DNA from 2 places in the Actinoplanes subglobosus genome. Region 1 is predicted to be linked to the other one. Evidence: riboswitches for the same ligand, from Rfam matches in the RefSeq annotation. Region 1 holds a riboswitch; the other holds the start of a gene.
The links. A riboswitch is a leader RNA that binds a small molecule or an ion and turns the genes downstream of it on or off. The one in region 1 is predicted to bind cyclic di-GMP.
Positions count from the first base shown of each region.

Region 2: another riboswitch for cyclic di-GMP. It lies ahead of ACFO0C_RS11630 (hypothetical protein); the one in region 1 lies ahead of ACFO0C_RS06275 (Calx-beta domain-containing protein).

Region 1 is NZ_JBHSBL010000006.1:2,646-7,156, reverse strand. Features, by position in the region: gene ACFO0C_RS06275 (Calx-beta domain-containing protein) at 1-2,179, opposite strand, end outside; cyclic di-GMP riboswitch class I at 2,263-2,341, opposite strand; partial or broken gene ACFO0C_RS06270 (beta strand repeat-containing protein) at 2,559-4,511, opposite strand, start outside.
Region 2 is NZ_JBHSBL010000012.1:140,461-144,971, reverse strand. Features, by position in the region: gene ACFO0C_RS11635 (S24 family peptidase) at 4-2,628, opposite strand; gene ACFO0C_RS11630 (hypothetical protein) at 2,745-3,167, opposite strand; cyclic di-GMP riboswitch class I at 3,185-3,259, opposite strand; gene ACFO0C_RS11625 (ribonuclease domain-containing protein) at 3,491-3,910, opposite strand; gene ACFO0C_RS11620 (hypothetical protein) at 4,092-4,511, opposite strand, start outside.

The DNA of each region.
Region 1 (4,511 bases):
GCTCCCACTCACCGATCGACTCGTCCTGGAGGGACGCGGCCGGCGGCAGGTCCGACGGGTCGTCGGTGATCCGGTAGGTGCCGACCGACTTGGCGAAGCCGACCAGCGTGGTGCCCTTCTCGGTCGCCGTCACCGTGAACGTCTCGGTGGGCTCGTCGATGTCGTCCGGCAGCAGATAGATCGACGCCAGGTTGGCGGTGCTGCGGTCGGAGACCACCACGGTGCCGGACTTGCCGCGCGGAACCGTGAAGTCGGCGATCGCCGTGGTCTCGTAGTCGACACCCGGCGTCGCCGGAACGGTCTCCACCGCACCGGCCGCGTTCGCGGTCGCGGACGCGCTGGCGGCGGCCGCGAAGGCGATCGTGTACGGGTCCTGTGCGATGCCGTTGACGGTGCCACCGATCCGGACCAGGCCGCCCTCCGGCGCGGCGACGTCACTGAAGGTGAACGTCGGTGCCGCGTCGTCGTTGGTGACGGTCACCAGTGCGGTGTGCAGCGTGCCGGGCGCCGGCGTGGCGGAGAGCCGGGCCGTGTCCATGCTGCCGATGTCGAACCCGACGGTGAGGGTCTCGTTCTTCTCGAAGACCGTGTCCCCGTTGATCACGACCTCGGCGTAACCGGCGGTCTCGCCGGCCTTGATCGTCACCGAGGCGGCGGTCGGCGGGTCGTAGTCGTTCGCACCCGCGGTGTCGCCCTCGTTGACACCGTCGTCCACAGCGGAGATCGGGGTCACCGAGACCGGCAGGACCGCGTCGATGTCCAGCGGAGCGCTGAGCGTCACCGGCACCTTGACGACGGTGGTTCCGGAGTCGCCCTCCTTCACCTCGACGTTGCTGGTGGCGAAGGTCGCCGGGCCCGAGTCGTCGTCACCGATGGTGAAGGTGGTGGCGTTCGCGGCACCCAGGTTGTCGGCGCTCACCGACCCGTTCGGGCTGGTCAGGACGATCGCGAAGGTCTCGCCGTCGGTGGCGGGATCGTCGTTGGTCGTCCGGTCGCTGTCCGAGCCGGGCTCGAAGATGGTGTCACCGATGAACGTCACCGGGATGGTGGCCGAGGTCTGGTTCGGCGCGATGGTCAGGGTGCCGGAGGCGCCCTTGTAGTCCTTGTCCTTCGTGGCCGGGTAGGTGCCGTTGCCGGGCACGAACTCGTAGTTGAGACGCACCGGGATGCTCGACGTGCCGCTGAGCTTCACGTTGATCGTCTTGGCGGCCTCGCCGGTGTTGCCCTCCGGACGGAAGGTCGTCACCGCGTCGGTCTCGTAGGACGGCAGCGGGTCGAGCGACAGCTTGACCGTCGGTGCGGCCTCGTCGTCGGTGATGCTGCCGGAACCGCTCGTGGGCGTACCCAGAGTCGCGTTCGTGGGATTGGCGATCGAGAGCGTCAGCTTCTCCGGGCTGGCCTCGACGACCTCGTCGTTGAGGACCGGCACCACGGCGACGCCGGAGACCGAGTTCTTCTGAACGGTCACGACCGTCTTGTTCAGCGCCGTGTAGTCGCTGCCCGCGGTCGCCCCGTAGCTGTCGCCCGCGGTGACCCCGTTGGCCGTGGTCGCCTCGACCGTCACGGTCTTCTCGGAACGGCCACTGAGGGTGATCGGGAAGAGCAGCGAGGCGTCGTCGGCCTCGGTCACCGTTCCCGCGTCGCCGACCGACACGGTCGGGGTGGCCTCGTCGTCAGCGATGTAGACCTTGGTGGCCCGGGTCGCCGCGGACAGCGGTGCGATGTCGGTGTAGTCCGACGGGACGCGGACGGTGAAGAACTGGGTGTCGTCCTCGTCCATCTTGTCGTCGTAGATCTCGACGTCGATCGAGGAGCTGAACTCGCCCGCGTCGATCGTCACCGTGGAGGTGATGGGCGTGGTGAAGTCGCGGGTGGTGACCGAGTCGGCACCACCGACGGCCGTGTCGTTCGTGGCGGATCCACCGATCTCCAGTGGAATCTCCACACCGCCGTCAGGGGCGGCTTCCGACAGCGTGACGAAGACCGTGGCCTTCTTCTGCGTGACCGTGGTCACTCCACCGGACACGGTGGTGGTCGCCGTCTCGACGATCGGCGCCGAGGCCGTCGCGGTCGTGGTGACGGTGAAGGTCGGGACCATCGCGTACGCGGGCGACGCGACGAAGACGGCGGGCGCGAGGCCGATTGCACCGGCGACGGCGGCCGACAAGAGCGTTCGCACCGATTTCGGACCGCGCAGAGCGAGCGGCACGGAACCGCCCGACCCCGTACGGCGGGTGTGATAGTGCATGTCCTTCTGTCTCCTTCGGCGGCTGGGCAACCTCCAGCGGGGAGGCCCCTGGCTTTGCGTCCCCGCCTCGCGACGGGTTTGCCTGTTCGGGTACCGCACCTAAGGGGCGGTGGGGGCGGTGTTGTACCGGCCCTCAGCAGCGCAGACACCGGGAAAACAAGATCCAGTGTGAGGCCGAGCCATCCGTAATCTAACCGGCGTATCGCACCGTTATCGGCGGAACGCGTTTTTCGGTATAAAAACCTTCACATCATGTCTAAACGGCGGAGGGCGGCCCGTCGGGCCGCCCTCCACTGTCGACACACTTCGATCATCTGACCCGGATCTGCTTCGCCGGTGACGTGCCCGCCAGGATGCCGAGCGACGGCGTCGCCGCGACGACCGCGCGGAACGAGTGGTTACCGGCGCGCAGGTTCCGTTCGGTGGTGGTGAACTTGCCGTTCTTGTTCAGCTCACCGGTCGCGACCGTCTCCCACCTCCGGCCCACCAACTGCTGCACACGCACGTCCTGACCGCCGCGGGCCGGGTCGCCGGTCACCGTCACGGTCGCGGCGCCGCGGGCGTTCGAGGCCACGGTGATGGTCGGATCCTGCCGGAGCTGAACGGTCCGTACCGCCGAGGTCAGGTTGTCGGCCTTCACCATCAGGCGGTACCCGGCGGTGAAGTTCGGGTTGAAGGCGAACTTGCCGTCCCGGTCCGCGACAGCGGTCAGGACCACCTTGAACTCACCGCCCGACGTGCCGGGCGCACTCAGCAGCTGTACGGTCGAGCCCGCGCCGGCCCGGCCGGTGATCGCGATCCGCCCGCTGCCGGTGACCGTTCCCGGCGCCGAGAGCGTCGGTGTCTTCGCCTTGTCGTCGTCGTCGATCGTGACGATGCCCTTCGGCTTCGTGATCGTCACGTCCGACGGTTTCGCACCACTCAGGAAGACGCTGAAGGTCTGCTCGGTCTCCTTCTGATCGTCGGTGAGCAGCGGAACCGAGACCGTGGCCGAACCCGCGGGCGGCGTGATCGTCACCGTGCCGGACGACGCGGTGAAGTCCTCACCGGCCTTCGCGGTACCGGCGATGGTCCGCCACGGCACGGTGACGGTCCGCTCGGTGCCGGTGGTGTCGCCGGTGAACTCCAGCGACACCTCCAGTTCGACAGTGCCGGCGCTCTCCGCGCTGTCCGCGTCGGCGATCGTCACCGTCGGCGCGACGTCGTCCGGATCGTCGGTGATCTTGAATACCGTCGGTGCCTGGGAACGGGTCGCCGTGCCACTCTGCGCGAAGTTCACCGACAGGGTCTCGGTGTCCTCGTCCACGGTGTCGTCGGAGAACTGGATCGTGCCCAGCTCCACGGTCGACCCGCTCGCGGTGCCGGCCGGCACCGTCGCGTCGTCGCCGGCGTAGTCGAACTCGTTCTCCTCCAGCGGGTCACCACCGCCGCCACCAGCGGTCACGGTCGGCGCCGTGATGGTGAGCTCCCGCTGGGCGACACCGGTGACGGTTCCCGAGACGGTGACGTTCTCCCCCTCGGCGACGGTCACCGGCTGCACCGCGACCGTCGGCCGGGCGTCGTCGTCGGTGATCGTCAGGTTCACCTGCTTGGCCGCGCCGGTGGCGTCCGTCTCACCGCCGGCCAGGGCCACCGTGAGCTGGGCCGTCTCCTCACCCTCGTAGACCTGGTCCGGACGCAGCGGCACGGTGATCTGACCGGTCCGGGCGCCCTTGGCGATGACCAGCGAGGTCGACGGGGCGTCGTAGTCGTCGCCGCCCGGACCGGTGATCGCGTCGCTCGCCGTACCGTCCTTGATCGCGACGGCCAGGTCGACGTCACCGGGTGCCGCCGAACTCAGCGTCACCGTGAAGGTGGCGTTCGCGGCCGACTCCGAGACCGCCACGTCCGCGACCGAGAACGACGGCGTACCACCCGGAGTGCTCGGGCCGCCGGGGTTCGTCGGCGTCACCGGGTCGTCGTTGTCGATGATCACGACCGACGCGGTGTCGGCGGTGAACGTGACGTCCGACGGGTTGACGGCGGTGGCCTTCACCCGGAACGTCTCGTCCGACTCGTCCTCCACGTCGTCGACGATCGGGATCCGGATCACGTCACTCGTCGTTCCGGGTGCGAACACCAGCGGGTTCGCGGTGGTCGGGTTACCACGGTCCGAGGCTGTCGTGTTGCCCGCCAGGACCTGATAGGTGATCGAGATCGGCCGCTCGGTCGAGGTCGCGCCGTTGGCGCTGTCGAAGGTGAGCGTCACCGGCACCTGCGCCGG
Region 2 (4,511 bases), on a different contig from region 1:
GTCTCAGACCTCGTCCGTGTCGTCATCCGAGTCGGGTTTGACGGGGGCCCGCTTCGCTGCCGGCAGGAAGTCGTAGATCGGCTCGCGTGCCGGTTCCGGTTCCGGGGCTGCGATGGGGCGGTTGCGATCGGCCAGGTCCGTCATGGCTTCGCGGGCTTGTTCCGCCGGTTCCGTGTTCTCGTGCCGTGCACCGGGGTGCGGGTGCTCGGAGATGACGTCGGCGGCGTTCTCGCTGGTGAGGTCGGGCCGGTCGATGGTCGGCGCGTCCACGGCGGGTTGGGTCGCCTTGCGTGAACGCGACTTCCGGCGGCTCGCCCGTTTCTGGCTGCGGGTCGGTTTGGGCGCCACGGCCGAAACTGCCGGGGCCTGCACTGTCGCGACGGTCTCCGGCTCCGCATCGGCCGCCGTGCTCTCGGAAGTCTCCGCGGTCTCGACGGGCTGTGCTTCCGCGTCGGGTGCTTGGACCTCGACGCCTTCCACCTTCGGCGTCTCCGGTTCGGTGCCTCCCGCCTCGGCCCCTTCGGCCTCGGGTTCAGGCTGAACGGAATCGGACTTCGCCTCCGGTGCCTCGGCGGTTTTCGGCTCCGAGAGCTGCTCGTCCGGTGCGGTCAGGGTCGCTTCCGTCACAGAATCCACAATGGCCTCGGGAACATCCCGGGACTCGGTAGTCCCACCGCCCTCAGCGGTCACCGGCTGCTCGCCGATATCGGAACCGTTCACCGCGACCGACTCGGTATCGCTGCCGGCCGGCGTCGGTTGATCCGCGGTGTCGAGAGAGACCTCGGTGGTTTCCGGTTGGGTGGTGGGTTTGGCCTGCGCCCGGGTCCGTTTGGCGGGAGCTTTCGTCGCGGTCCGCTTGGTCGGTGCGGCCTTTGCGGCGGCCGTCTTCGCGGCGGCGGTTTTGGCGGCGGTGGTCCTGCTCGCCCGTTTGCGGGGAGCGGCCTTCTTCGCCGGCTCTCCTTCGACGGCAGCCGGCTCGTCACTGGTGGAGGTGCTGTCCGGTTCGGCCTCGAGGTCCGGCGGTGGCTCTGGCGCGGGCGGAAGTTGAAGGACCGGAACCGGCATGCTCTCCGTAACCACCTCGCCGGCCCGGGACTCTTCGGCCTGCTGCGATGCCGAACGGACCGGGATCACCGGGGCGGGCGGCGGCTCGATCCGGTACCGGTAGAGAATGCCCTCGTCTCGGACCACGAAGTCGTCAGCACCGTCAGGCCGTGTCCAGGTGAGGATCATCTGCCCGTACTTCTCGGCTAGCTTCACCAGTGCCGGAAAGGTGTCGACGATGACGACGGGCTTCCCCGGCGGACTGGCCATCGGCTCAACCGGAACCAGCATGTGCGGGTAGCGGCGCTGGATCTGCGTCCGAGTCCGCAACGGCACGTGCCGCAAGGCCATCGTTGCGATGATGCCGGCGCCGATCAGCGCAACTAGGAGCAGGTACACCGCGTAGCGGCGAGCATCAGCAGCGGTGAGGAGGTCGTAACCGAAGGCGCCGATCTGGCGAGCTTGATGGGTGCTGCCTGAGTTGACGCTCGACGAGTCGACATTCAAGGAGTCCGGAACACCGGCAAGTGTCAGCTGGAGCGGCGTCAGGTTGAGTGAAATCGCCGGCTTGAAGGAAGTCCCGTCGCCATGCTCAACCTGTGCCGTGACGGTAACGGTGATCGCGCCCATGTCTGCGCCGATCGCCAAACCAGCGTCCGTCGCGATCTGCTGCAACATGTTCAGATCCAGGCCGACGGTGTCGGTGTACTGCACGGTGGCGAACTGCTTCTGCTGTGAAAGCTGAACCGTCTTGTGCCAGCCGTTCTGCGATGCGAGTCTTGCGTCGACCTGAATTCGGCCAGGCTGCCCGCGATATGACAAATGAAGATCGACGAGATGGGCCAGCTTTCGGAATATCGGGTCGGGTGAGTAGACCGTAGTTCCGTCATATGCAGCCGAACGAGGAACTTCGGCTGAGTAGGAGAAGGCAAGATTCTCGCCGGATTTTCCCGAAGTTGGTGTGGCCTCCTCGACTGGCTTCATCCAGCCCAGAAACCCTAGGAAAAGTCCGGTCATGCCGCTGATGACAACGAACACCGCGAGTGTGCGGAGGGCAGGATGAAGACGGCTTACGGCCTTGACCATGGCCGCAGCGGTAGCCCATGAGCCGCCTCCGGCAGACATGCCCTTCACTTTCTTTTTTCGGCGACCACGCGGAATATCCCGGCGGCTCTTCGCTGTGACCGCACCACCGCTCACGAAGAGGAAGCCGATCATGCCGAGGCCGGTAGGGCTGAGAACTGGTTGTAGCCACGTCCCTCCATGAGGGACATGCAGCACAGCGCGGCCGATCAGTTCCTCGGCGGTCGGGTAGACCTCGTCGGTTGAGTCGTTATTGTCACCCTTGAAGACGAATCCATTCCTTGCATCCCCGCCAATAATGCGGTGCAGGACCTGAACGCCTCCGACCCCATGATACGCAGCGATCTGCCCGACCTCGTAAGATTCGGACTTCCTGACGAAGACCAGGTCCCCCTCGTAGTACACGGGGTTCATGCTGACGCCATAGGTGCGAATGTATGTCACCTGCTTGGTCATGGCCGCCCACGTGCCAATGGCCGCCATCGCGAGAACGGCGGCCATTGCCACGCGTCTAGCTATCTTCGGAATGGTGACTCCGGCGGATGACTCGGCGCTAAATGAGTCAGCCGCGTGCCCGGTTCAGGCACGCGGCTGATGCAGGTCTACCTAGTCTTGCACTAGGCGAGCCAGACGGAGACCGAGACAGCGCTAATCGGGCCGGTCCAGAAGCCGGCACTTGTGGGGGTGCAGTCCCAGATGCCACCGCCGCCGGAGTAGGTGCAGGTGCTGATGGTATCGGCAGCGCCGGTTTCGCCGGTCATGCTGATCTTGACAGTGCCGGTCGCGGTGACAAAGGCGGCACCCGCGGCGTCTTCGAGCGTGACGTGGACCGCGGTGATCTGATCCGCGTTGGTAGCGTCGGTGTCGAAGGTGATGGCTTGGAGGTCTGCGCCCTCGTCGACGGTCACGGCAACCTTGCCGCCCTGGAGGATGTTCGCGCCGGTGCTGTCAACCACGCCCGCGGCGGTGAAGGCGGTGGAGCCGGCGGCTACGACTCCGGCGACGGCGACGCCGCCCAGCAGCTGGACCATGTTGCGCATATGTGTGTCTCCCCTTGGTCGGTAGCCCAGCCGGCCTCGTGGGCCCTGTGGCTTTGCGTCCCCGTCTTGCGGCGGGTTTGCTTTTATCGGCCGAGCGGGTGCTCGTTTTTGCTTGCGCCAGGTTGTTCGGTCGGGGAGACGCTGGTCTAAAGACTCGTGGCGCAGGTTTTTCGTGCGGGTTCCAGGATTTCCCCGCCTTAGCTCTGACTCGGTGCTAGGCGGTTGCGGGATGGTTGCCGGCACCGGGCGAGTTGCTATTCGCGGGCGGAAACGCGGCGCGGCGGCTGTCCGGGACGGCCGCCGCGCGTACGAAACGAAAAGGTTTAAAGCTTGTAGAAAGTGACGTAGTGGTCGGGGGTGAAGTAGGCGACGCGGGTGCTGCGGTTGACCACGATGCGGTAGGCGTCGCGGGAGGCTCCGCGGGCGCGGGAGTAGACGTCGTATTCGCTGTACGTGGCTGAGGGCAGCTGGCCCTCGCGGTTGTAGAACTGGCCGCCGGTGTAGTTGTAGTTGCCGTAGGGCCACGAGTACCAGCCGGCCGACGTCGGCCAGCCGAGGGACTGCCAGCCGGTGAAAGCGGTGCGCGCTGCCGAGCAGCGGCTGATCGTGCAGCTCGAGTAGACGGCTGCCTGGGCGGCGTCGGTCGAGGTCGGCGAGACGATCGCGGGGGCGACGAGAGCGGTTCCGGAGAGGGCCAGGACCATGGCGAGGCCGGAGAGGAACCGGCCGATGCGGGTGATCATGTTCGGACTCCCGATGTCGAGTGGGGATGAACTCGGACATCGACCATCGTCATGGTTCGGAGGGCTCGGCGGTACCTCCCGACCGCATCATTCCATCGGTGTTCGCCGATGTTTTACGGCGCCGAAATCATCCCTGGCCACGGATTTACCAGTTCTTGATACCAACGTCGAGCGGTTGTCGTCAGGAGCCGCCGAGGCCGTTCACCCAGTCGACGTAGTCCTCTTCCTTGCGGTCCCGCGGGCCGCGGGCGGCGGGCGGCGCGGTGGGTGGCGGCGCGATCGGCGTCGGGTGCGGGAGCGGGGCGCTGATCGGGGTCGGCTCCGGTGTCAGCGGGGCCCGCTGCGCGACCCGCGGGTGCTCGGCCGTGTTGATACCGGTGCGCGGGCCGGGCTGGTTGGCGGCGAAGCCGTTGAACGAACCGCTGTCACCGGTCAGTGCCTGCGACGGTGTGGCGGGCTGGGGTGCGGGGGCGGGCTTACGCGTACGCCATCCGCGTCGCAGACCTCCGCCGGCCTTGGCGGGCTGTTGCTGCTGTTGCCCGGAGAAACGCGGCTCGGCGGAGCGCGGGTCGGCGGAGCGGGGGTCGGCGGAGCGGGGGTC